Regions from separate parts of the Brachybacterium aquaticum genome, predicted to be linked through region 1. Evidence: predicted binding sites of a transcription regulator. Region 1 holds the regulator's gene; the other holds the start of a gene.
What was found. Region 1 encodes LexA, which represses DNA repair genes until DNA is damaged. Its sites were predicted from a motif close to TCGAACANNTGTTCGA; they were not measured.
Positions count from the first base shown of each region.

Region 1 (14,452 bases):
TCGAGCGGGTGCGCTTCACCTCCCCGCACCCGGCGATGTTCACCGACGACGTCATCGACGCGATGGCCGAGACCCCCAACGTCATGCCCCAGCTGCACATGCCCCTGCAGTCCGGCTCCGACGACGTGCTGCGCCGCATGAAGCGCTCCTACCGCTCCAAGAAGTTCCTCGGCATCCTCGACCGGGTCCGCGACCGGATCCCCGAGGCCGCCATCACCACCGACATCATCGTCGGCTTCCCTGGCGAGACCGAGGACGACTTCCAGCGCACCCTCGAGGTCGTCGAGGCCTCGCGCTTCTCCAGCGCCTTCACCTTCCAGTACTCCATCCGCCCCGGCACCCCCGCGGCGACCATGGAGGACCAGATCCCCAAGGAGGTCGTCCAGGAGCGGTTCGAGCGCCTGGTCGCCCTGCAGGACCGCATCACCCACGAGGAGAACCGGAAGCTCGAGGGCACCCAGGTCGAGATCCTCGTCGCCGAGGGCGAGGGGGACCGCGACCGCGAGACCCACCGCCTCTCCGGGCGCGCCCGCGACCACCGCCTGGTCCACTTCGCCCTGCCCGCGGACCTGCCCGAGAAGGACCGTCCGCGCCCCGGCGACCTGGTCACCACCACCGTCACCCGCGCCGCCCCGCACTACCTCCTCGCCGACAGCGCCCTGGACGGCGGTGCGTTCTCCGTGCGCCGCACCCGCTCCGGCGATGCCTGGAAGGCGGGGGTGCAGGGCCTGGACGCCGGCAGCTCCTGCGGCACCGGCCATGGCGGCGGGGCCCCGGCGGGTCCCGTCACGCTCGGCCTCCCGAGCCTGCGCCGCGCCTGAGCGCGCATCGCCGGCCCATGACAGGAGGGCCGGCACCCCGCGGGGTGCCGGCCCTCCTGTCATGCCCGTCGGCCGACGTACTTCGGCTCGTGCCTCTCAGCGGATGCCTCGCGGTAGATGCCTCGCGGCCGACGGGGGAGCGGTTCAGCTGTCGAGCTCGTCGAGCTCCGCGCCGAGACGCTCCTCGAGGCTGTGGAAGAAGGCGATCACGGAGGACAGGCCGCACTTGATCGCGCTGTCGATCTGGGTGTCCGAGGCGCCGGCGTGGAAGTCCGCGGCCAGCTCGCCGTACACGCCGAGCAGACCCTCCGACTCGCGGCGCACGTAGACCTTCGGCCAGATGCGGTTCATGTTCCACTCGTTGCACAGCTTGATCATCTCGACCTTGCGGGAGATGTCCACGGAGTGGCTCCAGCGACCGCGGGTCTGGAGCACGCCGTGCCCCTCGCCGGAGATCATGAACTGGAAGCGGTAGTCGTCGAAGCGAGCACGGACCACCTCCGCGTGCTCACCGTCCTCGACGAACACATATCCATGGCGGGTGAGGCTCGCCTCGACCCTCGACAGGGACAGCGGAGCCAGATCGGCATTCGCCTCGGCCCCTTCCGTCCTCGCAGGGGACTCGTTCGGTGCAGTCACTTCCAACCTCGGGCGCTCGTCGTAGGGAACTGGTGATCCGGTCTCGTGGATCGCCGGACACCCTACTCCCTCCGCATGAGAAAGGGGCCAGGAGCACCCGTGATCCCCATGACCCCGGCCCCGCGGCGTGGCGTGCGGCGGGGCCGCTGTCGCTACAGTGCGGCCATGCACCCGCCCGCCGCCCCGGAGTCGCAGGACGCCCCGCGGCCGCTGATCGCCCTGGTCGGCGCGACCGCCACCGGGAAGTCCGATCTCGCGATCGCCCTCGCCGAGCACCTCGACGGCGAGGTGATCAACGCCGACGCCCTGCAGTTCTACCGCGGCATGGACATCGGCACCGCGAAGGTCACCGCCGAGGAGCGCCGCGGCGTGCCGCACCATCTCCTGGACGTGCTGGAGGTCACCGAGGAGGCGAGCGTCTCCGCCTATCAGGCCGACGCCCGTGCGGCGATCGCCGCGATCCGGTCCCGCGGCCGCACCCCGATCCTCGTCGGCGGCTCGGGGCTGTATGTCCGGGCGGCGCTGGACGAGATCGAGTTCCCGCCGACGGACCCCGCCGTCCGCGCCCGCCTCGAGCAGCGCGTCGCCGAGATCGGCCCGGCGGCGCTGCACCGGGAGCTCGCCGGCCGCGATCCCGAGGCTGCCGCCATGATCGGCCCGGGCGACGCGCGACGGATCGTGCGCGCGCTCGAGGTGGGGGAGCTGACCGGCCGCCCCTTCACCGCCTTCCTGCCCCGCCCCGTCCACGCGGACCCGAGCACCGTGCAGATCGGCCTGCGCCGCGACCGTGCCGAGCTGCACGAGCGGATCGCGCTGCGCGTGCACCGCATGGTCGAGGCCGGGCTCCTCGACGAGATCCGCGCCCTGCGCGAGCGGGGCCTGGACCGCGGCCTCACCGCCCGGCGCGCGATCGGCTACCAGCAGGGCCTCGCCGTTCTCGACGGGACCCTCACCTGCGAGGCCGCGATCGAGGAGACGATCGTGGGCACCCGGCGCCTGGTGCGCAAACAGGACACCTGGTTCCGCCGCGACGCCCGCGTGCACTGGCTCGACGCCGACACGAACACCTCCCTGAGGCACGACCTGCTGCCCCGCGCCCTCTCCCTCGTGGACACTGCCCGCCAGGAGCATGCCCGCGAGGGACGGGCCGCGCCGGGGGAGACCGGCGTCACCGCGCCGGGGACGCCCGCGCCGTAGGCTCCTGTCCATGAGCCGCAGCATCGCCTTCACCAAGGGCCACGGGACCGAGAACGACTTCGTGGTGCTGGACGACCCCGATGGCGCCCTCGGCCTCGACGCCGCCACCGTCGCCGCCCTGGCCGACCGTCGCGCCGGGATCGGCGGCGACGGCGTGATCCGCGCCGTCCGCTCCAAGGACGCCGGTATCGACGCCCCCGCGGACGCGCCCGAGTGGTTCATGGATTACCGCAACGCCGACGGCTCCATCGCCGAGATGTGCGGCAACGGCGTGCGGGTCCTGGCCGCGCACCTGCGCCGCGCCGGGCACGTGGACTCCGACCGCTTCGAGATCCTCACCCGCGCCGGCGTCCGCACCGTCGACATCCTCGAGGACGCCGCGAGCGACGGCGCCCCGTGGAGCGTCCGCGTGGGCATGGGCGCCTCCCGCAGCACACCCGGTGCGCGGACCGTCGAGATCGCCGGGCACCGGCTCGAGGCGACCGACGTCGACATGGGCAACCCCCACGCCGTCGCGTTCCTGCCCGACGACGTGGTGCTCGAGGACCTCGACCTCACCCGCCGCCCGGCGCTCGACCCCGAACCCGCGGACGGCGCGAACATCGAGCTGGTCACCCTGCGCGGCGACCACCACGTCGCCATGCGCGTCCACGAGCGCGGCGTGGGCGAGACCCGCTCCTGCGGCACCGGCGTCGCGGCCGTCGCCGTCGCCTCCGCCCTGCGCGCCGGGGACGAGTCCTGCACCCCCTGGACCGTGGACGTCCCCGGCGGCCGCCTCCAGGTGGGCTGGACCGACGACGGCGAGGTCACCCTCACCGGCCCCGCCCAGCTCGTCGCCGACGGGACCACCCTGGTCTGAGCCGCGACGGTCCAGCGCCGGAGGCCGGCTCTCAGTTCTCAGTTCTCGGCTCTCAGTTCTCGGGTCTCAGTCCCCGGGTCCGATCTCGAGGATCCGGAAGCCCTTCGCACTCGCGGCCTTGCGCACCGGACGCGCCGGCAGCTGCTCGCCGAGCCAGCGCGCCAGCGGATCGGCGCCGAGGTTCTTGCCGACCACGAGCGCGGCCGTGCCCGTCGGCCGCAGCCGCGCCGTCCACTCCAGAAGCAGCGCATGCAGCGCCGGCTTCCCGATGCGGATCGGGGGATTGGACCAGAGCGCATCGAGAGCCAGGTCCGCGGGCACCTCGTCGGGCGCGATGACGCGGAGGTTCTCCGCGCCCGCCCGGCGGGCATTCTCGCGCGTGAGCTCCCGGGCCCGCTCGCTGACGTCCACCGCCCACACCTCGGCGTCCGGGTGCAGCAGCGCCGCGGTCAGCGCGATCGGCCCCCACCCGCAGCCGAGGTCCAGGATCACGCCGTCCGCGGGCGGCTCGGCGATCTCGTCGAGGCGGTCCAGCAGCACGGCGGTCGCCTTGTCCAGCCCGTGCCCGCTGAACACCGCGGTCGAGGAGACCAGGTCCAGGTCGCGATCGGCCAGGCGCACCCGGAGCGGGAAGCGACGGTCCTCGGCGGAGGGGGAGGCGGTGAAGTAGTGCTCGTCCACCCGAGCAGGATACGGAGCCGCAGCCCGCGTCCCGGCCCGCCTGGGCGTGATCCGCGCTCCGCCCAGCGCAAAATCTCTCGACCCGGGCGCGGGGACGTGGGATTCTTGGGGAACCCGTTTCCGACCGAAGGAGAACCCCGATCGTGCCCATCGCCTTCCATCCCGACCCCGATTCCGACCTCGACGTCGACGGGACCACCACGGGAGGAGCCGGGGCCGACGCACTCCCGACGGACGCGGACGCGACCGGCGCCCCGACCCGCCCGGCCCCGTCGGCCGACGGGACCCCCGCGACCGACGGCACTCCCGCCACTCGCCGACGCGACCCCCTCACCGAGCGGATCCTCGCCCGCGGCGACGCCTCCGTCTCCGCCGTGACCTACGGCTCCGAGACCGACGGGGAGCAGTACGACCTCGCCGACCGCCAGGCGCTGCGCCGCGTCGCCGGGCTCTCCACCGAGCTCGAGGACGTCACCGAGGTCGAGTACCGCCAGCTGCGCCTGGAGCGCGTGGTCCTCGCGGGCCTGTACACCTCCGGCAACGCCGACGAGGCCGAGAACAGCCTGCGCGAGCTCGCTGCGCTCGCCGAGACCGCGGGTTCCGAGGTGCTCGACGGGATCCTCCAGCGCCGCGCCCACCCCGACCCTGCCACGTTCCTGGGCAAGGGCAAGGCTGCGGAGCTGGCCGAGATCGTCGCCGAGACCGGTGCGGACACCGTGATCGCCGACGGCGAGCTCGCCCCCGGCCAGCGCCGCGCTCTCGAGGACATCGTCAAGGTCAAGGTCGTCGACCGGACCGCCCTGATCCTGGACATCTTCGCCCAGCACGCCAAGTCCCGCGAGGGCAAGGCGCAGGTCGAGCTCGCCCAGCTCGAGTACCTCCTGCCGCGTCTGCGCGGCTGGGGCGAGTCGATGTCCCGTCAGGCCGGCGGTCGCGTCGCCGCCGGCGGCGCGGGCATGGGCTCGCGCGGTCCCGGTGAGACCAAGATCGAGCTGGACCGTCGGCGCATCCGCGACCGCATGGCCAAGCTCCGCCGGGAGATCAAGGAGATGGCTCCCGGTCGCGAGGCCCAGCGCGCCGACCGCACCCGCCACCAGGTGCCGGCCGTCGCGATCGCCGGCTACACCAACGCCGGGAAGTCCTCCCTGCTGAACCGCCTCACCGGCGCGGGCGTGCTCGTCGAGAACGCCCTGTTCGCGACCCTGGACCCGACGGTCCGCCGCGCCACCACCCCGGACGGGCGCGAGTTCACCTTCGCCGACACCGTCGGCTTCGTGCGCCACCTGCCCACCCAGCTGGTCGAGGCCTTCCGCTCCACCCTGGAGGAGGTCGGCGGCTCGGACCTGCTGCTGCACGTCGTGGATGCCTCCCACCCGGACCCGGAGGGGCAGATCACCGCCGTGCGCACCGTGCTCGGCGAGATCGAGGGCTTCGACGTGCCCGAGATCGTGGTGCTGAACAAGGCCGACCTCGCCGAACCCGAGACCATCGCCCGCCTGCGCAGCCAGGTGGGGGAGAGCGTCGTCGTCTCCGCCCGCACCGGCGAGGGCATCGAGGAGCTGCGCGAGCTGATCGCCGAGCACCTCCCGCGCCCCGCCGTCGAGGTGGACGTGGTGGTGCCCTACTCCCGCGGGGACCTCGTCTCCCGTGTACACACCACCGGCGAGATGCTCGAGGAGGAGGAGCACCTCATGGAGGGCACGCGCGTGCACGCCCTCGTGGATGAGGCGCTCGCCGCAGAGCTGCACGGCGCGGCCTGAGCGGGGAGGGCCCGGGCGGCCGATACGCTGAGCCGATGACCGCAGCGCCCGAGCACCCCGCCGTCCCTGCGGCGGGGGACGTGCCGCTGGGCACCCTGATGGAGGCCGCGGTCGCCGCCGTCGGCGGCTCGCCCCGCCCCGGCCAGCAGGCCATGGCCGAGGCCGTGGACACCGCCATGTCCGGCGGCCGTCACCTGCTGGTCCAGGCCGGCACCGGCACCGGCAAGTCGCTCGGGTACCTCGTGCCCGCGCTGCGCCACGCCCTGGCGAGCGGCCGGCCCGTGGTGGTCTCCACCGCCACCATCGCGCTGCAGACCCAGATCGTGCGCAAGGACCTGCCGCGGCTCGTGGAGGCGCTCGCCCCGCACCTGCCGCGCACCCCCACCTTCGCCCTGCTCAAGGGCCGCGCGAACTACCTGTGCAAGCACAAGATCGCCGGCGGCTATCCCGTGGACATCGAGCCCGGGGCCCTGTTCGCGGAGGCCTCCACCGACCCCTCGCGCAGCGGAGGGGAGCGACTCGGCGAGCAGGTCAAGCGCCTGCGCGAATGGGCCGACGAGACCGACTCCGGCGATCGCGACTCCCTCGAGGACGCCGTCTCCGACCGCGCCTGGCGCCAGGTCTCCGTCACCGGCAACCAGTGCATCGGCACCTCCTGCCCACTGGTGGAGAGCTGCTTCGCCGAGCGCAGCCGCGAGATCGCCCGCGAGGTGGACGTCGTGGTCACCAACCACGCCCTGCTCGCCATCGACGCCTTCGACAAGCACGGCATCATCCCCGACCACGACGTGGTCGTCTTCGACGAGGCCCACGACCTCACCGCCCGCGTCACCAGCGCCGTCACCGACCAGCTCAGCCCCGGCCTGCTGCGCGCCACCGTCCGCGAACTGCGCGGGCTCGGGGTCGCCGGCACCGCGCTCGAGGACGCCTCCGAGGAGCTGCGCGAGGCGCTCGAGCTCGCCCCCGACGGCCGTGTCATCGGCGACCTGCCGGAGCGGCTCGCCGACGCGATCGTGCAGCTGCGCGTCGAGGCGCGCACCGCCCACTCCGACGCGAAGGACGCCGGCGACGACTCCCTCGCCGGGGCACGCAAGACCGTCCGCGCGAACCTGCAGGAGATCATCGACGTCTGCGAGCGCCTCACCGACCCGGGGGAGGACGACGTCGTCTCCGTCTCCCGCGGCCAGGCCACCGGGCGGGTCTCCCTCCAGGTCGCCCCGCTCAGCGTCGCCGGCGCGATGCGCGGCGCCATCCTCGAGGAACGCACCGCCGTGCTCACCTCCGCCACCCTCGCCCTCGGCGGCCGCTTCGAGCCCGCCGCGGGGGAGGTGGGCCTCGCCCGCTCCGGGCGCATGGACGCCGACGCGCTGCCGCGCACGGAGGACTCCGGAGCGTGGGCCGGGATCGACGTGGGCAGCCCCTTCGACTATCGCCGCCAGGGCATCCTCTACACCGCCCGGCACCTCCCTCAGCCGGGCCGCGAGGGGCCCTCCCCGCTGATGCTCGACCACCTCACCGACCTGGTGGAGGCCTCGCGCGGGGGAGCGCTGTGCCTGTTCTCCTCGCGCCGCGGCGCGGAGCTCGCCGCGGAGCACGTGCGCGCCCGCCTGGACCTGCCGATCGCCGTGCAGGGCGAGGACTCGATGGCGAACCTGGTGCGCACCTTCCGCGAGCACGAGGACGCCTCCCTGTTCGGGACCCTCACGCTGTGGCAGGGCGTGGACGTGGCCGGACGCTCCCTGCGACTGGTCACCATCGACCGGATCCCCTTCCCCCGTCCCGATGATCCTCTGACCGCCGCGCGCCAGGAGCGCATCGGTGCGCACGGCGGCAACGGGTTCATGGCGGTCTCGGCCCAGCACGCCGCGCTGCTGCTCGCCCAGGGTGCCGGGCGGCTTATCCGCACCGAGTCCGATCGCGGCATGGTCGCGGTGCTCGACCCGCGACTGTCGACCGCGCGGTACGGGAGCTTCCTGCGCGAGTCGATGCCGCCGCTGTGGCCGACCTCCGACCCCGAGGTCGCCCTCGGCGCGCTACGCCGCCTCGCGGCGAGCTGAGCGCGCTGCCCCGCCTCGCGGCGAGCTGAGCGCACTGCCCCGCCTCGCGGCGAGCTGAGCGCACTGCGCCGCCTCGCGGCGGGCTGGAACCGCTCAGACGGCGCGCAGCACCGCCACGACCTTGCCGAGGATCTCGGCGTGGTCGCCGAGGATCGGGGCGAAGGCGGGGTTGTGGGGCATGAGCCAGACGTGGTCGTCGCGCTGGACGAAGGTCTTCACCGTCGCCTCGCCGTCGATCATCGCGGCGACGATCTCGCCCTTCTCCGCGGTGGACTGCGAGCGCACCACGACCCAGTCGCCGTCGCAGATGGCGGCGTCGATCATCGAGTCGCCGACCACCTGCAGCAGGAAGAGCTCCCCGCCTCCGACGAGCCGCTCGGGCAGGGTGAACACGTCCTCGACCTGCTCCTCGGCCGTGATGGGGATGCCGGCCGCGATCCGGCCCACCAGAGGCACGTTCACCGAGTGCGGCGTGAGGGTCGACTCCGGGGCGGCGGGGGCGGGGGCGTCATCCGCATCCGGCATGACGACCTCCATGGCGCGCGGACGCTTGGGATCGCGGCGCAGGAAGCCCTTGCGCTCGAGGGTCTGCAGCTGGTGGGCGACCGACGAGGACGAGGTCAGGCCCACGGCATCACCGATCTCCCGCATGGTGGGCGGGTATCCGCGCGCCGCGACCGCCTCGTTGATCGTCTCCAGGACCAGGCGCTGGCGGCGGGTGAGCCCCTCGGTGCGCGCATCGGCCGGCGCGTCGCCGCGGGCCCGGGTCGGCTTGGGGGTGCTCGTCGTCATCGTGCGGCCTCCTGAGGTCCTGGCGTGAGGGGTCCTGGCTTCGTCTGTCGGACCCTCGCGGTTCAGTAGGTCCGTGGCCCCAGACTAGGGCGGCACCGGACGGAAGCCAAACATGTGTTCGAGATTCCTCTTGCGTGTCGCACGACCCGACGGCTACAGTCGCACAGAAATTCGATCGAACAGGAGTTCGGAGATGCGTACCCATACCGCCACGGTCCTTCCCTTCCCGCGGCAGGACGAGCAGCGCCCCGCGCGTGCGGTTCGAGAGCACGTTCGACTCGAGCCGACCCGCCGCGGTCGCCTCCTCCTGACCGTCGTCGCCTTCCTGCTCGGCCTGCTCGTCGCGGCCGTCGCCCTGCTGGTGCTGGACCTCCCCGCCGCCCTCGCCGGCACCGAGGAGCGTCCCGCGGTCGTCACCGTCCAGCCCGGGGACACCCTCTGGGGCTACGCCGAGGAGCACGCCCCCGAGGGCGTGAGCCACTCGGAGTACGTCGCGCAGGTCCGCGCGCTCAACCACCTGCCCACCGGTCGGATCACCGCCGGCACCGAGATCGAGCTGCCTGCCGAGGGGAACTCCGCCCGCTGAGCGCATGCGGTGCCGGTACCCTGAGCGGATGCACTGCCCGTTCTGCCGCCACCCCGATTCGCGCGTCGTCGACTCGCGCACGTCCGACGACGGCGCGACCATCCGGCGCCGACGCCAGTGCCCCAACTGCTCCCGGCGCTTCTCCACCTCGGAGACCGCCTCCCTGTCCGTGCTCAAGCGCTCGGGCGTGAGCGAGCCCTTCAGCCGCGCGAAGGTCATCTCGGGCGTGCGCAAGGCCTGCCAGGGCCGCCCCGTCAGCGACGACCAGCTTGCGATGCTCGCGCAGAAGGTCGAGGAGAACATCCGCTCCAGCGGTCAGGCCGAGATCGACGCCCATCAGGTCGGTCTGGCGATCCTCCAGCCGCTCCAGGAGCTCGACCTCGTCGCGTACCTGCGCTTCGCGAGCGTCTACCAGGACTTCGACTCCCTCGAGGACTTCGAGGCCGCCATCGCGCGGCTGCGCGCCGAGGGCATCGGTGACGCTGCGGACGTGCAGGCCGCGACCGCCGGCGCCGCCGACTGAGCGCCGCACCTGTCACCCGGCCCCCCGGCGCGGCGGGGTCCACAGGATTCCCGGACGTGGTGCGGAGCGGGTCCCGGATGTGCTTAAGATGTCCTCCGTGCACCGACGAGGTGCGCGTCTGATCGGCGGTCGTGGAGGGGAAGCCACGGCCGCCGATCCTCGTTCCGGGACAGGTGAGCGGCGACCCGGGGATCGCTGGTCAGAGGATCGGCGGTCCGGGGATCGCCTGTCCGGGGGTCGGCAGCCCAGCGCTCAGGCGCCGTCTGCACCCTCCGGAGCCATGCCGGCCGGCAGCTCCCGTGCATGGACCACCCCGAGGTGCTGGGTCGAGCGCGACATGGCGACGTAGAGGTCGCCCGCGCCATGGGCGTCGATCAGCTCGGCCGGCTCGACGATCACCACGGTGTCGAACTCGAGGCCCTTGGCGTCCTGCGCGGTCATCACCGCGATCTCGTCGTCCACACCCGCGGACCCGGTCCCGATCCGGGGCAGGTCCCCGTCGGCCCGCAGCGCGGCGGCGAGGTCCTCGAGCCGCTCCGCCGCGGCGATCACCGCGATGCGCCCGGGGATCCGCGCATGCACGGCACGGACCGCCGCGGCGATGCGCGCCGTGAGCTGACCGGGCTCGGTCCGCTCCAGCAGCGGGTCCTCGTCCCCTTCGCGCACCGAGCTCACCGCGGTGACGGGCAGGGAGTGGGCCTGCGCCATCGCGACCGCGCGGTCCATGATCCGTGCCGGGGTGCGGTAGTTGACGGTGAGGTGCTCGACCTCGAGCCGGTCCTGGACGTATGGGGAGAGCGCCGCGGTCCACGAGTCGGTGCCACCGGCGGAGGAGGTCTGGGCGACGTCGCCCACCACGGTGAAGGACTTCGTGGGGGCGCGGCGCATCAGGGCGCGCCAGCTCATGGGGGAGTGCTCCTGCGCCTCGTCGACCACCACGTGGCCGTACGTCCAGGAGCGCTCGGAGGAGGCGCGCTCGGCGAGGGTGCGGCCGTCGCGGATGCGGCTCACCTGGTCGGCGAGGTCCTCGGCGCGGACGATGCCGGAGGTGTCGATGTTCTCGATGACCTTGCGGGCGTACTCCACGTCGGCGCGGCGCCGCTCGGCGTCGTCCTTGGCCTTCGCCTCCGCCGGGGCGGAGTCCTCGCCCAGCAGCTCGGCGATCTCGTCCAGCAGCGGCACGTCCTCGACGGTCCACTCGGCGTCCTTCGGGCGCACCAGCAGCGACACCCTGTCGGCGAGGGCCCTCGGTGCCGCGGCCCGCAGCCGGTCCGGGCGGGAGAGCAGGATCCGCAGGAAGCCCTGCGGGGTGTAGGGGAGCCAGGCGAGGTTCAGCTGCCGCCTCACCTCGGGATCGTGGCGCAGGTCCGAGAGCAGGTCGGGGCGGTCCTCGGGGACCACGGTGCGGCCCTCGGCCTTCAGCGCGCGCTCGTAGGCGTCGACCAGGCGGTCCATCGCCGCGCGGACGAACACGGTGCGGGCGGCGTTGTGGGGCCGGTGGGTGGCGCGCGCCTCGCGACGGGCGGAGCGCACCATGTCCCGGGTCAGCACGAGGTCGGTGCCGTCGATTCGCAGGCGCACGTCCTTCTCGGGGACGACCTGGCGCAGCTTGACGGCCTTGGCGAGCAGGTCCGCCATGGCGATGTCGCCCTTGACGCGCGCGACGTCGTCCTCGTCGTGCGCGAAGGTGGTCACGCCCGGGAACATCTCGCCGGGGGTCATCATCACCACGCCCGACTCGCCGAGGCTGGGCAGCACCCGCTCGATGTAGCGCAGGAAGCCGGGGGTGGGCGCCATGATCAGCACGCCCGTGTGCTCCAGGCGGCGACGGTGGGTGTACAGCAGGTAGGCGGCGCGGTGCAGCGCGACGGCGGTCTTGCCGGTGCCCGGCCCGCCCTGCACCACGAGCACGCCGCGGTTCTCGGAGCGGATGATGCGGTCCTGCTCGGCCTGGATGGTGGCGACGATGTCGCCCATGCGGCCGGTGCGGGTGCCGGAGACGGCCGCCAGCAGCGCGCCCTCGCCCTGCAGCACCACGTCCTCGGCGCCGCCCTCGAGCATGGACTGGTCCAGCACGTCGTCCTCGAGCCCCACCACGGTGCGGCCGCGGTTGATGAGGTGCCGGCGCAGCCGCACCCCGAGCCGCTCGGTGCTGGTGGCGCGATAGAACGCGGAAGCGGCAGGGGCGCGCCAGTCCACCAGCAGCTGCTCCCGCTCCGGGGTGAACAGGCCGATGCGGCCGATGTAGTGGCGCGCGGCGTCGTCCATGTCGAGCCGGCCGAACACCACGCTGCGCGAGACCGAGCGCAGCAGCGCGAGACGGTCCTCGTACAGCGCCATGAAGGCGTCGCGCTCGGAGCGGTTCTGGTGGGTCGAGGCCTGCTGCGAGCCTTGGATCTGGTCGAGGTTGCGCTCGACCTGCGCGATGAGCTCGTCGACCCGCTCGTAGAGCCGGTCCGCGTACTCCTGCTCCCGAGCGATCTCCCGTGCGACCTGCGCCTCGGTCCGGACCGTCTGCTGCTCGGACTCGTCCACTGACCTGCCCCCTCGATGTCTCTCCACACGCCGCGCGCGCCCCGGGCGCACCCAGGGCGGCGAAGCACGGTGGTCCATTATGGTGGACGGGCCTGGGTGCGCGTGCCATCAGGTCACCGACTGTCCGACGGCCGCGAGGAAGGGGAGCGCGATGCGCGATCCGCGCGATCTCTACCGCTTCGAGTCCACCGAGGTCCTCGAGGCCGTGCCCCGTTCCGGTCTCACCCTGGTCCACGCCCTGCCGGGGATGGTCGATGCCGGCAACGCCTGCCGCATCGCCGCGCGGTACCTGCGCGACGAGCTGCGCCACCTGCGCCTGGTCTCCTTCGACACCGACGAGCTGCTGGACTACCGCGGCTCACGCCCGCAGGCGACCTTCGACGGCACCTCCTACACCGACGTCGACATCCCCGAGCTCACGCTCTGGCTCGTGTACGACGAGGCGGACCAGCCCTTCCTGCTCCTGGACGGCCCGGAGCCGGACCTGCAGTGGAAGCGGCTCGTCGAGGCGCTCACCGACCTCATCGAGTACTTCGACGTCGAGCGGGTGGTGGGCATGCAGGCGGTCCCGATGGCGGTTCCGCACACCCGCCCGATCGGCCTGTTCGCGCATGCCAACGACCCTGCACTGCTCGGCATGCCCCACACCCGTCCCACCCCGGCGCCGGGCACGGACCCGTCCGAGGGGGAGGAGGGCATGGCGGAGCTGGTCATCCCCGCGGCCTTCGGGGCCCTGCTCGAGCACACCCTCGGCCGCGCGGGTCATCCCGCCATGGGCTATGCCGCGCAGATCCCGCACTACCTCACCCGCACCGACTTCCCCGCCGGGGCGCTCGCGCTGCTGCGCCGGGTCAGCGAGGCGGCGGATCTCGAGCTTCCCCTCGTCCACCTCGGCGACCTCACCGATGCGGCGACCGTCGCCCTGCAGGGCACCCTCGCCCAGAACAACGAGGTGCGCCAGATCGTCAGTGCGCTCGAGGAGCAGTACGACGCGATGAGCGAGGGAGCGGACCGCGCGCCCCTGGCCACCACGCTCGACCTCCCCACGGCCGACGAGATCGGGGAGCACTTCGAGCGCTTCCTCGCCGACCGCGATGACGAGGACGAGGCGGAGGAGGGTCCCGAGGACCCCGAGTCCCCGCGAGGACAGTGACCCTCACGCCGCGCGACAGGGCTGCGCGGGGTCTTGGGAGCGAGTTCGTTACTGCTTCGTGACCAGCAGGCGGACGTCACCGTGTGAAGCGGGCCACGGTCATGACAGAATGTCCGCGTTGCGGTGATGCAGGTCCAGCAGGACAGCCCGTCGATGATGCCTCGGCACAGCAGTACGGCTCGCACCAATGCGCCACCCGCCTTGGCGGGGGACGGCTTCACGCGGCACCGCGGTCGCGTCGTGCGGCCGATGATGGACGACACAGAAGGTGACAGGTATGGCACAGGGCTCGGTCAAGTGGTTCAACGCCGAAAAGGGCTACGGATTCATCGAGATCGACGGAGGCGGCGCAGACGTCTTCGTGCACCACAGCAAGATCGACATGGACGGCTACCGCTCCCTCGAAGAGGGTCAGCGAGTGGAGTTCGAGGTCAGCCAGGGGGACAAGGGGCCGCAGGCCGAGCAGGTCCGCCCTCTCTGATCACGGATCTCCCGTGAGTGCACGGGCCGGGAAGGAGCATCGCGCTCCTTCCCGGTCCGTTCTTCGTCGTGGGGGACAGGTCGGCCGACGGGCCCTCTGGCCCACAGCCCCGTCGGCCGACCGGTCAGTCGGTCCCGCCGACGTCGATGACCTGCCCCGCCCGGGCGAGCGCGCGCACCCGGTCGGTCGGCGCCAGCCGCACCGAGACCGCATCGGAGCGCAGCGCGCGGTCCACCCCGTCGGGCAGCGGGCGCTGCGAGGCGAGCAGCACGCAGTTGCCCCGGCGCTTGCCGGCCAGCTGGGAGGGCTCGGCGATGATCCTGACGTGCGCGAACACCTCCGAGAGCGTCGCGACCTCGTCGGCGACC
Region 1 is NZ_JACHLZ010000001.1:2,065,399-2,079,850, reverse strand. It holds gene miaB (tRNA (N6-isopentenyl adenosine(37)-C2)-methylthiotransferase MiaB) at 1-821, shown strand, start outside; gene HNR70_RS09300 (YbjN domain-containing protein) at 966-1,460, opposite strand; gene miaA (tRNA (adenosine(37)-N6)-dimethylallyltransferase MiaA) at 1,626-2,657, shown strand; gene dapF (diaminopimelate epimerase) at 2,668-3,516, shown strand; gene HNR70_RS09285 (class I SAM-dependent methyltransferase) at 3,583-4,197, opposite strand; gene hflX (GTPase HflX) at 4,341-5,957, shown strand; gene HNR70_RS09275 (ATP-dependent DNA helicase) at 5,993-8,014, shown strand; gene lexA (transcriptional repressor LexA) at 8,108-8,806, opposite strand; gene HNR70_RS09265 (LysM peptidoglycan-binding domain-containing protein) at 9,000-9,392, shown strand; gene nrdR (transcriptional regulator NrdR) at 9,421-9,915, shown strand; gene HNR70_RS09255 (HelD family protein) at 10,168-12,450, opposite strand; gene HNR70_RS09250 (PAC2 family protein) at 12,602-13,603, shown strand; gene HNR70_RS09245 (cold-shock protein) at 13,881-14,084, shown strand; gene HNR70_RS09240 (spermidine synthase) at 14,209-14,452, opposite strand, start outside.

Region 2 (14,452 bases), 640 kb from region 1:
CTCTCCTGAGTGGCAGTGCCCTGCTGATCCGTGGCGGCAGCGCCCTGCTGATCGGTGGCGGCAGCGCCGTCGGCCGCGACGAAGACCGCGCGCCGGCCCCCGGTGTCCACGGACTCGAGGCGCACGCGGACCACCTGCCCCACCTCGGCGTCCATCGGCACCCAGGCGGTGACCGGCGGATCGGTCAGCTGCACCTCGACGCGCAGGGGCGCACCGGAGCCGTTGCCGGAGCCGTTCCCCCCGCCCTCGCCGCCGTCGCTCGCCTCGCGGCGCTCGATGACGGTCGCCTCGAAGGTCTCGCCTTCCCAGGCGGCGAGCGCCGCGGTCTCCACCAGCTCCCGGGCGGCGCGCTCGAGGTTCCCGGCCTGCGCGCCGGTCTGCCGCATCGCCTCGGGGATCTCGGTGAGCGCCGCGAGCAGCTCGGGGGACGGGGTGCGGCCCTGCGCATGGTCCAGGCACACCAGCAGCACGAAATGGTCCACGAGCCGGCGCAACGGCGCGGTGGTGTGGGAGTAGGGGGCGGCGATCGCGGCCTGCACCGGATCTTCCGGCACCTCCTCGGGCGTGGTGAACGCGGCATAGGAGGCGCCGCGGAACAGGGAGGTGGCGAGGTTCAGCAGCGCCAGGTGCACGGGCTCGCGCCAGTCCAGGGAGCGCAGGAACTCGCCGTAGGCGACGTCCTTGCGCCACGGCACCCCGAGCACCTCGCTCTGGCGGCGGAACCGGTCCACGGCCCGCGGCTCCGCGGGCGGCATGGTGCGCAGGATCCCCGCGCCGTGCTCGAGCATGAGGGTCGCCGCGGCCATGCCGGTCATGAGGGACAGCTGGGCGTTGGCGTCCTCGATCGGGTTCAGGCTGCGCCAGGTCAGGCGCACGTGATCGTTCTCGACCACCACCTCCTGCTCGGGCACGTTCAGGCTCGCCCCGCCCCGCTCCGCCTCGAGCTGCGTGCGCAGCTCGCCGATCTCCTGGAGCAGCAGCATCATCGGGTGGCCTGCTCCGGCGTCGAGCTCCTCCTGCACCTGGTCGTAGGCGAGCTTCGCCACCGAGCGGACCAGCGCCCGCTCGAGCCCGATCGCAGTGACCTCGCCGCGCGCGTCCAGAGTCAGCTCCCACACGAAGGCCGGCGTGGTCTGGTCCGGCAGCAGGGACGCGGCCGCCTCCGAGAGCACCTCGGGGTGCAGGGGGATGCGACGGTCGGGCAGGTAGAGGGTCTCGCCGCGGCGGCGGGCCTCCTGGTCGATCGCGTCGCCGAGGTCCACGAAGAAGGGTACGTCCGCGATCGCGTACAGCACCCGGTAGCCGCCGTCCGTGCGCTCGAGGTGCATGGCCTGGTCGAGGTCCGTGGAGCTCGCGGGGTCCAGGGTCACGAAGGGGATGTCGGTGCGGTCGGCGCGCCCGTCGGCCGCGGCGTCGCGGGCGGCGGCCTCCTCGGCGGCGGCGAGCACCTCGGCCGGGAACTCGAGCGGGACCTCGCCGTCCTGCGCGGCGAGCAGCGCGTCGATGCCCTCGCGCAGGTCGTCGGCCGCGACCGAGCCGCGGGGGGCGTGCAGGGAGACGGGACGGTGCGGCACATGGACCTCCAGCAGGTCGGAAACGGTCCGGGCCAGTCTAGGCAGGTGTCCGGGACGTGGGCGGGAGCGAGGGCGACGCGCCCGTCGGCCGTGAGACGCGCCTGCCGGCAGGGGCGACGCGCCCGTCGGCAGGGGCGACGCGCCTGCGGGCATGGCGCGGTGCGCGGCCCTGCGGGCGATAGGCTCGGGCGCATGTCCGTCGCAGCAGCTTCTCTGAACGATGTCACCGTCACGCGCAGCGGGAAGGAGATCCTCTCCGGGGTCTCCCTCGAGATCGGCGAGGGGGAGCGCTGGGCGGTGCTCGGCCCCAACGGCGCCGGCAAGTCCACGCTCATGCGCCTGCTCTCCACGCGCCTGCACCCCACCCGCGGCACCGTCGGCATCCTCGGCGAGCGCCTGGGCCGGGTCGACATCTTCGAGCTGCGCCCCCTGATCGGCCTGGCCAGCCAGGAGCTCGCCGACACGATCCCGCCGGAGGAGCTGGTGGAGAACGTGGTCGTCACCGCCGGATACTCGGTGGTGGGCCGCTGGCGCGAGGAGTACGACGACGTCGACCTCGAGCGCGCCCGCACGCTGCTGGCCGCCTTCGGCGTCGGCGAGCTCGGTCAGCGCCACTTCGGCACCCTGTCCACCGGTGAGCGCAAGCGCGTGCTCGCCGCCCGCGCCCTCATGACCGACCCCGAGCTGCTGCTGCTCGACGAGCCCGCCGCGGGCCTGGACCTGGGCGGCCGCGAGTCGCTCGTGCGCACCCTCGGCCGCCTCGCGAAGGACCCCGCCACCCCCGTGACCGTGCTGGTCACCCACCACGTCGAGGAGATCCCGCCGGGCTACACCCACGTCGCCCTGGTGCGGAAGGGGAAGCTCGTCGCCGCCGGACCCATCGCCGAGACCCTCACCTCGCAGAACCTCACCGCCACCTTCGGGCTGCCGCTCATCGCGGAGCAGCGCGGCGAGCGCTTCACCGCCCGCTCGCTGGCGCTGAACTGACAACGCGGTGACGGAGGAGACCGGGGCGGGCGTTTCCGGGGCGGAGGAGACGACCCCGCAGGGCACGACCCCGCAGCTGCGCCCGCTGACCGACCTGTCGGACCCGGCGCTGGACGACTACCTGCGCATGACCGACGTGAAGCTCCGCTCCCGCGTCGAGGTGGAGCGGGGCCTGTTCATGGCCGAGAGCTACGAGGTCATCTCCCGCGCCATGGACGCCGGGATGCAGCCGCGCAGCTTCCTCATGAGCGAGAAGTGGCTGGAGAGGTTCGCGCCGCTCTACTCCCGCTTCCCGGACGTGCCCGTGTACGTGGGCGAGGAGGCGCTGCTGGAGACCCTCACCGGCTTCCACCTCCACCGCGGCGCGCTCGCGGCGATGCAGCGGCCCGAGCTGCCCGCCGTCGACGACCTGCTGGCGGGGGCGCGCACGGTCGCGGTCCTCGAGGACATCGTCGACCACACCAACGTCGGCGCGATGTTCCGCTCCGCCGCCGCGCTCGGCGTGGACGCGGTGCTGGTGACCCCGCGCTGCGCCGACCCGCTCTACCGCCGCTCCATCCGCGTCTCCATGGGCACCGTCTTCCAGGTCCCGTGGACCCGGCTCGAGGCCTGGCCGGAAGCCGGCGTCGACCTCCTGCACGAGGCCGGCTTCGACGTGCTCGCCCTCGCCCTCACCGACGGGGCGGTGGCGCTGGACGCCGTGGACCTCGGCCCGGCGCGGAAGGTCGCCCTCGTGCTGGGTGCGGAGGGGCACGGGCTGAAGCCGGCGACGCTGTGCGCGGCCGACGAGCACGTGGTCATCCCGATGGCCGGGGGAGTGGACTCCCTGAACGTCGCCGCGGCCAGCGCCGTCGTGTTCTGGCAGCGCCGCGCGATGCTCGGCGCCTGACCCCCAACGCCCGACTGTCAGCCCCAGATACTCAGCGCCCGCCGGCGATCCGCTCCAGCAGCTCCGCCGCGGTCGGTGCGGTGAGCGTCGGCGACCACTCCTCGGTCCACTCGCGGTCGTGGGAGACCCACGCGGTGGACAGGCCCACCCCGCGGGCGCCGCCGATGTCGTTCACGGCATGGTCGCCTACCATCCAGGTCTCCTCCCCGCAGGCCAGACCGTTCACGGCGATCGCGAAGATCCGCGGATCGGGCTTGGCGACCCCGGCCTCCTCGGAGATCACCACGCGGTCCAGGTACGGGCGCAGCCCCGCCCGCTCGACCTTCGCCCGCTGCATGGCGGTGGGGCCGTTGGTGACCACGACCAGCTCCGCCCCCGCCCCGCGCAGGGCGCCCAGCGCCGGCAGCACGCCGGGGTAGCACTCGATGCCGACGAGGGACTCCTCGAGCAGGCGGCGCTCGATCGCGTCGGCCCCACCGGGCCCGTCGGCCGCGCCGGTTCCGTCGGCCGACGCCTCCCCGCCCGCCGACGCGAGCCCGAAGCGCTCGGCGATCATCGCCGCGAGCTCCCGGCGGGGGCGATAGCCCTCGGCGTCGGCCGCGAGCAGCCACTCGAGATCCTCCCGGCCGCCGCAAAGCTCGCCGACGAACCCCTCCGCCCAGCGGGCGAAGGCGCCGTCGCGGTCCACGAGCGTGCCGTCCAGGTCCAGCAGCACCCGCGGCGGCACCGCGCGGGCAGCACTCGTGGAGTCGGCGGGGATCACAGCGTGATCTGCAGCTTCACGTCGGTCGGCCGACCCTCGAGGAAGCGCTCGAAGGCCTTCGGCGCGTCGTCGAAGGCGAAGGTCTCGCTGACGAAGCGGGAGAGGTCCACCTGCTCGCTCGCGGCGAGGTCGATCGCGGTGCGGTGCACGTTCGCGTAGCGGAAGACGGTCTCCAGCGACAGGCCGCGGCTCTGGGCGGTGGCGATGTCGAAGGGCACGGGATCCACCGGCATGCCGACCAGCACGATGGTCCCGCCCGGGGCGGGCAGCTCCCACAGCGAGCGATAGGCGGGCTTCGCGCCGGTGGCCTCGAAGACCACGCGCGGGCCCCAGCCGTCGGTCTCCTCGCGCACGCGGGCGCCGAGGTCCTCGCTGGTGGCGTCGACCGTGACGATGCCGTCGAGCCCGTCGAGCAGGGCGAGCTTCTCGGGCAGGACGTCGGAGATGACCACGCGGCTCGCGCCGCCGGCCCGTGCGGCCAGCGCCGTCATGATCCCGATGGTGCCGGCGCCCACCACGGCGGCGACGTCGCCGGGGCGGATCTTCGCCTTGGTCGCGGCGAAGACGCCGACGGCGAAGGGCTCGATGAGGGCGCCCTCGGCGAAGCTCAGCGAGTCGGGCAGGCGGTAGGTGTACTCGGCGGGGTGGAGCACCTCGTCGACCAGGCAGCCGTCGAACGGCGGGGTCGCCCAGAACTCGACGGCCGGGTCGACGTTGTAGTTGCCCTCGCGGGAGGCGCGGGAGGTGGGGTCGGGGATCCCGGGCTCCATCGCGACGCGGTCGCCGACGGCCAGGTGGGTGACGCCCTCGCCGACCTCGACCACGGTTCCGGTGCCCTCGTGGCCGAGGATCATCGGCGCCTCGAGCACGAACGGGCCGATCTTCCCGTCGGTCCAGTAGTGCACGTCCGAGGCGCAGATCCCGACGGTGTGCATCTGGATGCGCACCTGCCCGGGACCGGGGGAGCCGATCGGCTCGACCTCCTCGATCGACATGCGTCCCTTCTCGTGCAGCACCAGCGCTCGCATCCTCGTCCTCCCTGTCGGTGTGGGGTGGGCCTCATGATCGCAGAGGCGGCGAGTGCGGTGCGGGGACGGCCAGCGGGGGAGCGGGCGGGCGGGGATCGGGGCGGCCGACGGGGCGCGCCCGGTGGGGTGCGATCATCGGCCGACGGGGCGCGCCTGACGAGCGCGGCGCTCGCTCCGGCGCGGCCGACGGTTCCTCCACACACCCCGGTCATCCACCATGGCGGGCTCGGACTGTTCCTCGACCCCCGTGCTCCGTAGGGTCGAAGGACGAGATCTCTCCAGGTCACAGCGTCCTCGAGGAGGTGGGAGGAATGGGCGGGTTCGACGAGCGTGGGAAGGGTGCGGGCGGCGACGAGGAGTCGGCGTCGGCCGACGATGCTGCACCCACCCCCGACCACCCCGCCCTGCCCGCGCACCTCGAGCAGGTGCGGGAGGCCGCCGTCGAGGACGGCATCCGCCTCGCCGCCCGGTACCGCGCGCTCGCCCCGTCCTACCGTGACCTCGAGGACGAGGAGACCGACGAGGACGAGGCGGAGGCGGAGCTGATCGCCGTGGCCCTCGCCGTGCGGCGCACCCGCACCGTCGCCCTGACCCTGGTCCATGACGCGCACCGCGCGGTCACCCAGCTCCCCGCCACTCTCGCGCGCCTCGAGCGCGGCGAGTTCCCCTCGGCATGGTTCGAGCGGATCCTGCGCCGCACCGTCGACCTCACCCGCGCCCAGCTCGCCTGGGTGGACCAGGCCGTCTCCCGCTGGTCCACCGACGTCACCACCGAGCAGTTCCACACCCGCCTCTCGACGCTCCTGACCCGCCTGCTCTCCCGCAAGGACCTGCCCCCGCACCTCACCCCGGAGGGCAGGCGCCGGGTGGAGATGCTCCCCACCGGGGACGACGGTGTGGGGTGCCTGCGGGTCATCGGCCCCGTGCCGGAGATCCTCGCTCTCGCCCGGCGCCTCGACGAGGCGGCGCGCGCCGTGCAGGCCGCCCAGCGCCACGCCCTCGCCGCCGGGGAGGAGCCGCCGCTGGACCCCCGCGGCACCGTCGCCGAGACCGCGATGCAGGCCCCGCTGGCCCTGATCCAGTACGACCTGCTGATGGCGGCGGCGCTGGACACCGACGGGGTCGCCGTGCCCGCGCCGCGCTTCCGGATCAACGCCACCATCCCCGTGCTCACCCTGCTCGGCGCCTCGGACGAGCCGGGCATGCTCGAGGGCATGATCCCGCTGCCTGCGAGCATGGCGCGCGAGCTCGCCGGCGGCAGCGACGTCTGGTACCGGGTCCTCACCGATCCCTGCTCCGGCGCGTACCTGCCGCTGCCGGCCGAGCGCTACACCCCCAGCCGCGGCATGCTCGAGCACCTCCGCCTGCGCAACGCCACCTGCGCCGTGCCCGGCTGCACCCGCCCCATCTCCTGGGCCTCCGAGGCCGACCACATCGAGGAGTACGACCACGGCCACCCCGAGCGCGGCGGGCTCACCGAGATCGAGAACCTCCACCTGCTGTGCTGGCAGCACCACCGCGCGAAGACCGCCGGGCACCTGGACCCCGTCCGCCTGCCCCGCACCGCGCACCTGCCGGGGCGGACCGCCTGGTCGGCAGGGGACATGGTCGATGTGGTCGTCGCCGACGACACCGACCTGGCCACTCCCGTCATGGTCGAGGTGCTCCAGGAGTCCTGGCAGCGCTGGCTCGCCGACCGCGAGGCCCGGCGCCGCGCCCGCGAGGAGCACCGCCACCCACCCGAACCGCCGTTCTGAGCCACCCCTCCTCGCGAGGGAGCCGGCTACGACACCCTGACCTGCGCCGATGCATGAGCTCGCGGTGCGCACCAGGCCGTCCTCGCAGTGCCGGGCATCTCCGCGGCTCCGTCTGTCACACCCCTCCACCAGGCTTCGTATGCACGTTCGAAGTCATGACCTGGACACCTTGAGCGTCTCGATCGGGAAGCGTATGGTTCGAACAGATATTCGAACACGAGTTCGAGGCATGAGAGGTCCGGGAGGAGAAGCAGTCGATGAGCAGCGCAGCCGTGGAGACCCGGTCCGAGGACCTCGCCCAGCGCCTGTCCCGGGCCCGGGCGGCGCTCGGCGCCGCCGAGCGCTCGGCGGCGCGCTGGGGCGGGCGGATCGACCGCACCGCTCTGCGCGGCCCCTCCCTCCAGCCGTCGCCGGGGGAGGGCGCGGCGGAGGAGGCCGACGACGGGCTCGGCGCGCGCCTGCCGCTGCCGGGCCCGCTCGCGCCCCTGGTCCCGCGCGGGACCCTGCGCGCGGGCAGCTCGGTCGCCGTCGAGGGCGCCGCGACCACCTCGCTGCTGCTCTCCCTCGCCGTCGCCGCGGCCGGGGACGACGCCTGGTGCGCGGTCGCCGGCATGCCGGACCTCGGCCTGCGCGCCGCACTGGACGCGGGTCTGGACCCCACCCGGCTCGCCCTCGCCCCGGCCGACGGGGACCAGACCCCGCAGGTGCTCTCCGCCCTCGCCGACGGGGTGGGGGTGCTCGTGCTCGGCCCCGACCTGGCGCTCGCCCCCGCGCTCTGGCGCAGCCTGCTGGGCCGTGCCCGCACCGCCGACACCCTCGTCCTCGCCGCGACCCCGCCCGGCCGGGCGGACCTCACCCTGCGCGCGAGCGGCCGCGGCTGGACCGGGCTCTCCACCGGCTCGGGACGGCTGCGCCGACGCCGCCTGGCGGTGACCTCGCAGGGACGGGGCATCGCCGGGCACCGCGAGGTCGAGGTGCTGCTGCCCGAGGTGCGCGGCCTGCTCGCCGCGGTACCGCAGGGCGGGGCGGCGGTGCAGGACATTCCCCGGCAGGGCGCGGACCGTCCCGCCGACCTGCCCGCGCAGCGCCCGATGCGGCTGGTGCCCACGGCGCGGAGGGCCGGATAGTGACGACGACGAGAGAGAGGACCGACCGGGCCGAGCTCGCCGCGTCGGCCGACGCGACCCGCACGGCCGACGCGACCCGCACCGTCGCCGTCACCGTCCCGGACTGGCCGCTGCTGGCGGCGCTGGACCGCCACCAGCGCCGGACCGAGGCCGAGGGCGCCGCGAGCACTGCCCCTGCGAGCGCTGCCCCCGCGAGCGCTGCCCCCGCCGGCTCCGCGCCCGCCCCCGTCGACAGTGCCTCTGCTCCTTCCCCCGCGCCCGTCGACCCCGCCCGCACGCCCGTGCTCCTCATCGACCAGCACCGCGTCACCCATGCCGGTCCCGCCGCCCGTGCGGCCGGGGCGATGCCGGGGATGACCCGTCGGGCGGCCCGCGCCGCCTGTCCCGAGGCGCTCGTGCTCGAGGCCGACCGGGAGCAGGAGAGCGCCCTGTTCGAGCTGGTCGCCGCCGCGGTGGACACCATCGCCGCCGGGGTGGACGTGCTGCGCCCCGGGGTGCTGCTGATGGCCGCTCGCGGGCCGGCCCGCCACCACGGCGGGGAGGCGGCCCTGGCCGAGCACCTCCTGGACGCGGTCGCGGAGCTCACCGGCTGGGACTGCACGGTCGGGATCGCCGACGGCCCCTTCGCCGCGCTGCTGGCCGCCGGGCCCGGTCGGATCGTGCGCCCCGGCCGCAGCGCCGACTACCTCGCCCCGCACCCGATCGCCGCGCTGCGTCGCGCCCCCGTCGGCCCCGGCTGGGGCCATCGCGGCCAGCCCTCCGCGACCCGGCCCGAGCGCCGCCTGGACCTCGACGAGACCGTCGACCTGCTCCAGCGCCTCGGGATCACGACGCTCGGTGACCTGGCCGCTCTGCCGTCGGCCGCCGTCGCCGACCGCTTCGGACCCGACGTCGCCACCCTCCACCTGCTCGCCCGCGGGCTCGAGCCCGCCCCGCCCGCCGCGCACCACCCCACCCAGCCGCTGCTGGCCGAGACCACGCTCGAGACGCCGCTGGTGCGCACCGACCAGGCGGCCTTCATCGCCCGGCCCCTCGCCGAGAAGCTCCACGCCCAGCTGGTCGAGCGGGGGCTGGTGTGCACGCGGCTGCGGATCGTGGCCCGCACCGAGAGCGGGGAGGAGATGGAGCGCACCTGGCGGCACGACGGGGCGCTCGGCGTCGGCGACGTCGTGGATCGCATCCGCTGGCAGTGCGACGGCTGGATCACCCGCGCGCGGCTCGGCGGGCCGGCGACCGGGGCGATCGTCCGCCTCGGGCTGCACCCCCTGCAGCTGGCCCCGGCGGGGGAGAGCGCCCCGGCGCTCTGGGGCGGGGCGGGGGAGTCCGCCCAGCGCGCCGGTCGCGCCTTCGCCCGCGCCCAGGGCCTGGCGGGGGAGGAGGCCGTGCAGGTGCCGGTCGCCGTCGGCGGGAGGCTGCTGGCCGCGCAGACCGCGACGATCCCCTGGCGCAGCGAGCGGCCCGAGCGTCGCGAGGGCCCCTGGCCCGGCTCCCTGCCCCGCCCCGTCCCCGCGACCGTGTTCCGCACCCCGCCGCCGGTGGCGCTCGAGGACGCCGACGGGCGCCCCGTGGTCGTCACCGCCCGCGGGCTGCTCAGCACCGCCCCGGCGCGGATGCTGGTCACCGCCCCCGGCCTGCCCGCCCTGCAGCGCGCCGGCCTGCGTGCGGGCTCGGGCTTCCCCGTGCTCGCCCACGGCGCGCCGACCGTGCTGGACGAGCGCTGGTGGACGCCCGACGGCACCCGTGCCGCCCGCCTCCAGCTCGTGCTGCGCGGCGCCGACGCCGAGGAGACCGCCGTCCTCGCCCTGTCGCGGGCGGGGGAATGGACGCTGGAGGGGCTCTATGACTGAGACTGCACCCACCGAGGACCCCCGCTGATGGCCGGCTGGTTCCTGGGCCCGCCGGCGTGGAAGGACATCGAGGCGATCCTCTCGGACCGTCCGGCGCAGGTGGTCACCCCGCCGATCATCGTCGAGCACACCGGGAAGGTCCCCGAGGACGGCTACCGCCCCGCGCGCACCGTCGACTACGCGGAGCTGCACGCCCACTCCCACTTCAGCTTCCTCGACGGCGCCTCGAGCCCCGAGGACATGGCCGAGCAGGCCGCCCGCCTCGGCCTCGGCGCGATCGCGCTGGTGGACCACGACGGGCTGCCCGGCGTGGTGCGCGCCGCGAAGGCCGCGGCGGAGGCCGGGATCGCGACCGTGTTCGGGGCGGAGCTGACCCTCGGGCTGGAGCCCGGGGCGCAGGCGGCCGGCACCACCCCGGTGCTGTCCGCGCCCCGCGCCGGCACCCCCGACCCGGACGGCGAGCACCTGCTGGTGCTGGTCCGCGACGCCGACGGGTACCGGCAGCTGTCCGCCGCGATCGCCCGCGCCCACCTGGACAGCGGTGAGAAGGGCGTGGCCCGCTACCGGCTCGCGGAGCTCTCGCGCCTGGCCCGCCAGGGGCACTGGCTGATCCTCACCGGCTGCCGCAAGGGCGCGGTGACCCGCGCGGTCGCCCCGCACCTGGAGAGCGGGGACCTCGAGGGGGCGGCCCGCGCCGCCGCCGCGCAGATCGCGCGCCTGGTGGACCTGTTCGGGGCCGGGAACGTGGCCGTCGAGCTGATCGCCGGCGGCGGGGGAGAGGCGGACGAGCTGCACGACGCCCTCGCCCAGGGCGCGCGCCTGGTGCGCGAGGAGTCCGGGCTGGACGCGATCTCGCTGCCGCTGGTGGCGACCACGAACTCGCACTACGCCCGCCCCGCGGACAAGCGCCTGGCCGACACCCATGCCGCGCTGCGCGCCGGGGTGCCGCTCGAGCGCGCCGACCCCTACCTCTCCTCCCGCCCCGCGCACCTGCGCAGCGGCGAGGAGATGGCGCAGCTGCTGCCCCGCTACCCCGGCGCCATCGCACAGGCCGCCCAGCTGGGCCGCGACTGCGCCCTGGACCTGCGCCTGCTCGCCCCGGACCTGCCGCCCTTCCCCGTCCCGGCCGGGCACGACGAGGCCAGCTGGCTGGTGGAGCTGGTGGAGATCGAGGGCCGCGAGCGCTACGGGCCCCGCCCCGCCCCGGGCGCCCCCGAGCGGGTGCCGGGCGCGTGGGCGCAGATCGACAAGGAGCTGAAGGTCATCAACGACCTGCACTTCCCCGGCTACTTCCTCATCGTCCACGAGATCGTCGACTTCTGCGCCGGGGAGGGGATCCTCGCCCAGGGGCGGGGATCCGCGGCGAACAGCGCCGTCTGCTACGCGCTGGGGATCACGGCGGTCGAGCCCGTCGGTCACCATCTGCTGTTCGAGCGGTTCCTCGCCCCGGAGCGGGACGGTCCGCCGGACATCGACATCGACATCGCCTCGGACCGTCGTGAGGAGGTGATCCAGCACGTCTATGCGCGCTACGGCCGCGAGAACGCCGCCCAGGTCGCCAACGTCATCACCTACCGCGCCAAGCTCGCCGTGCGCGACGCCGCCCGGGCGCTCGGCTACGACCCCGGCGCGCAGGACGCCTTCTCCAAGCGGATCGAGCGCTCCTTCTCCTCGCTCGCCGACGCGGACGTCCCGGCCGACGTGGTCGCGCTCGCCCAGCAGCTGCGCGACGCGCCCCGCCACCTCGGCATCCACTCCGGCGGCATGGTGCTCGCGGACCGGCCCGTGATCGAGGTGTGCCCCGTGCAGTGGGCGGCGATGGCGGACCGCTCCGTGCTGCAGTGGGACAAGGACGACTGCGCCGACGCGGGACTGGTCAAGTTCGACCTGCTCGGGCTCGGGATGCTGACGGCGCTGGACCACGCCCTGCGGATCGTCGGCGAGCACCACGGCCAGCACTTCGAGCTGCGCACCCTGCCGCAGGAGGACCCGGCCGTCTACGACATGCTCTGCACCGGGGACAGCGTGGGTGTGTTCCAGGTCGAGTCCCGCGCCCAGATCTCCACCCTGCCGCGCCTGAAGCCGCGCGAGTTCTACGACCTCGTCGTCGAGGTGGCGCTCATCCGCCCCGGCCCCATCCAGGGCGGCTCCGTGCACCCCTACATCCGCCGCCGCGCCGGCGAGGAGGAGGTCACCTTCCTCCACCCGCGGCTGGAGAAGTCCCTCGGGCGCACGCTCGGGATCCCGCTGTTCCAGGAGCAGCTGATGCAGATGGTGGTCGACATCGCGGACTTCACCCCCGCCCAGGCCGACCAGCTGCGCCGCGCCATGGGCTCCAAGCGCTCCACCCAGAAGATGCTGGACCTGTCCGACGCGCTGTTCGAGGGGATGGCCCGCCACGGCATCACCGGGGAGGACGCCGACGCGATCCACCGCAAGCTGCTCGCCTTCGCCAACTACGGCTTCCCCGAGTCGCACGCCTACTCCTTCGCGTACCTCGTCTACGCCAGCGCGTACCTCAAGTGCCACTACCCGGCCGCGTTCACGGCGGCGCTGCTGCGCTCCCAGCCGATGGGCTTCTACTCCCCGCAGTCCCTGGTCGCCGACGCGCGCCGCCACGGCGTGCTCACCCGCGGACCGGACGTGCTTCTCAGCCGCGCCCGCACCGATCTGGAGACCGACGAGGAGCACGTCGGCTACCGGATCGAGACCCCCGGGGCGCAGGTGCAGGGGGAGCGGGCCGGGCGCGGCCCCGCGATCCGGCTGGGCCTGGACCAGGTGCGCGGCATCTCCACCGACACCGCCGACGAGATCATCGCGTCCCGTCGGCGCCACGGCCCCTTCACCTCCATCCCGGACCTCGCCCGCCGGGTGCGGCTGACGGCACGGCAGCTCGAGGCCCTCGCCACCGCCGGGGCGCTGGACGGCCTGGCCGGGTCGCGCCGCCAGGCGCTGTGGGCCGCGGGCGCCGCCGCCCAGGAGTCCCCGGACACCCTGCCGGGCCTCGCGGTCGGGGCGCAGGCCCCGATGCTGCCCGGGATGAGCGACGAGGAGCTCGCGGGGGCCGACGCCTGGGCCACCGGGATCACCCTGGACGACCATCCGATGGCGCTCGTGCGCGAGCAGCTCGCGGCCGACGGGGTCGCCTCGATCCTGGGCACCCGGGACGTCGAGGACGGCAGCCGCCTGCGGGTGGCCGGGGTGATCACCCACCGCCAGCGCCCGGCCACCGCCGGGAACGTCACCTTCCTCAGCCTCGAGGACGAGACCGGGATCCTCAACGTGGTCTGCTCCCAGGGCTTCTGGGTGCGCCACCGCGCCCTGCTGCGCACCGCCCGGGCGGTGGTGCTGCGCGGCATCCTCGAGAACCGCACCGGGGCGGTGAACCTGGTGGCGGACGCGGTGGAGCCCCTGGACCTCGCCGCGGCGGGGAGGTCCAGGGACTTCCGGTGAGCAGGGACTTCCGGTGAGCAGGGACTTCCGGTGAGCAGGAGCCACCGGTGGGAGACGCCCGCTCAGCCCCAGAACGGGGGAGTGGCCCAGCGCGGCGGCACGAGGGGCGCGCCCTGCGGCTGCGATGCGGGGACGACGGGCGGGGCAGGGCCGGTGGGCGCCGCAGGGCGGCCCACGATGCTGCGGCCGACGATGCTGCGCGTGGTGGTGCTGCGGCCGAGGGTGCTGCGGCCGACGTCGGGGGCGTCGGCGGGCGGGGCGAGGATCAGATCCATGACGAACTCCGATCGGTGCGGGCTCAGCCGTGGGCGATCCACCGGCGGTCGTCCAGGTGCAGGGCGGCCCGGGTGATCATCAAGAGACCGGCGACCTGGAGCAGACCGCCGATCACGGCAAAGGTCTCGTCGGCGAGCACCAGGTTCACCACGTGGCCGACCGGCCAGCCGCCCTGGACCCCGAGGTGGTCCGCCAGATGCTCGGCGGCGCCACGACGCGCTCCGTCCTGGACCCGCTCACCCCGCGCGAGCGGGAGGTGCTCGCCCCCATGGCCGAGAGATGGAGCAACCGGGCGATCGCGCGACGCCTGGTGGTCCCCTCCCGAACCGTCGAGGCGCACACCCGCGGCATCTTCACCAAGCTCGACCTGCCCGAGTCCGAGGACGAGCACCCCCGGGTGCGGGCGATCCTCGCCTACCTCGGGGCGGCAGGAGCCGCCTGAGCACAGGGCCGACGGAGCCCGACCGGCTCAGGCGGCGGCCGGCATCGCCCCCGCGTCGATCCGCGAGGCGCGGTCGGCGCGGCGGGCGCCGCGCGAGACCGCCAGGGTGAGCAGCAGCGAGATCGCAGCCCAGGCGAGGATCGCCAGCAGCGTGCCGGAGGTGCTCACCAGCGCCCCGCCGAGCGCGGCGTGCACGAGACCCTCGGTGACGATCGCCAGCGGCATCAGGCCGCTGACCGCCTGCAGCGCCTCGGGAGCGGTCTGGATCGGGACGATGCCCACCAGCATCACCACCTGCAGCACCATCAG
Region 2 is NZ_JACHLZ010000001.1:1,427,238-1,441,689, forward strand. It holds gene HNR70_RS06425 (RNB domain-containing ribonuclease) at 1-1,574, opposite strand, end outside; gene HNR70_RS06430 (ABC transporter ATP-binding protein) at 1,767-2,561, shown strand; gene HNR70_RS06435 (TrmH family RNA methyltransferase) at 2,689-3,450, shown strand; gene HNR70_RS06440 (HAD family hydrolase) at 3,482-4,213, opposite strand; gene HNR70_RS06445 (NAD(P)-dependent alcohol dehydrogenase) at 4,210-5,241, opposite strand; gene HNR70_RS06450 (HNH endonuclease signature motif containing protein) at 5,553-6,998, shown strand; gene imuA' (DnaE2-dependent mutagenesis accessory factor ImuA') at 7,256-8,125, shown strand; gene HNR70_RS06460 (DNA polymerase Y family protein) at 8,125-9,972, shown strand; gene HNR70_RS06465 (error-prone DNA polymerase) at 10,000-13,425, shown strand; gene HNR70_RS06470 (hypothetical protein) at 13,488-13,700, opposite strand; gene HNR70_RS16195 (hypothetical protein) at 13,724-13,852, opposite strand; gene HNR70_RS06475 (helix-turn-helix domain-containing protein) at 13,853-14,143, shown strand; gene HNR70_RS06480 (YhgE/Pip domain-containing protein) at 14,171-14,452, opposite strand, start outside.
Region 2: a site for LexA is predicted at 7,197-7,212, ahead of imuA' (DnaE2-dependent mutagenesis accessory factor ImuA'). Genes of this name have one in related genera too.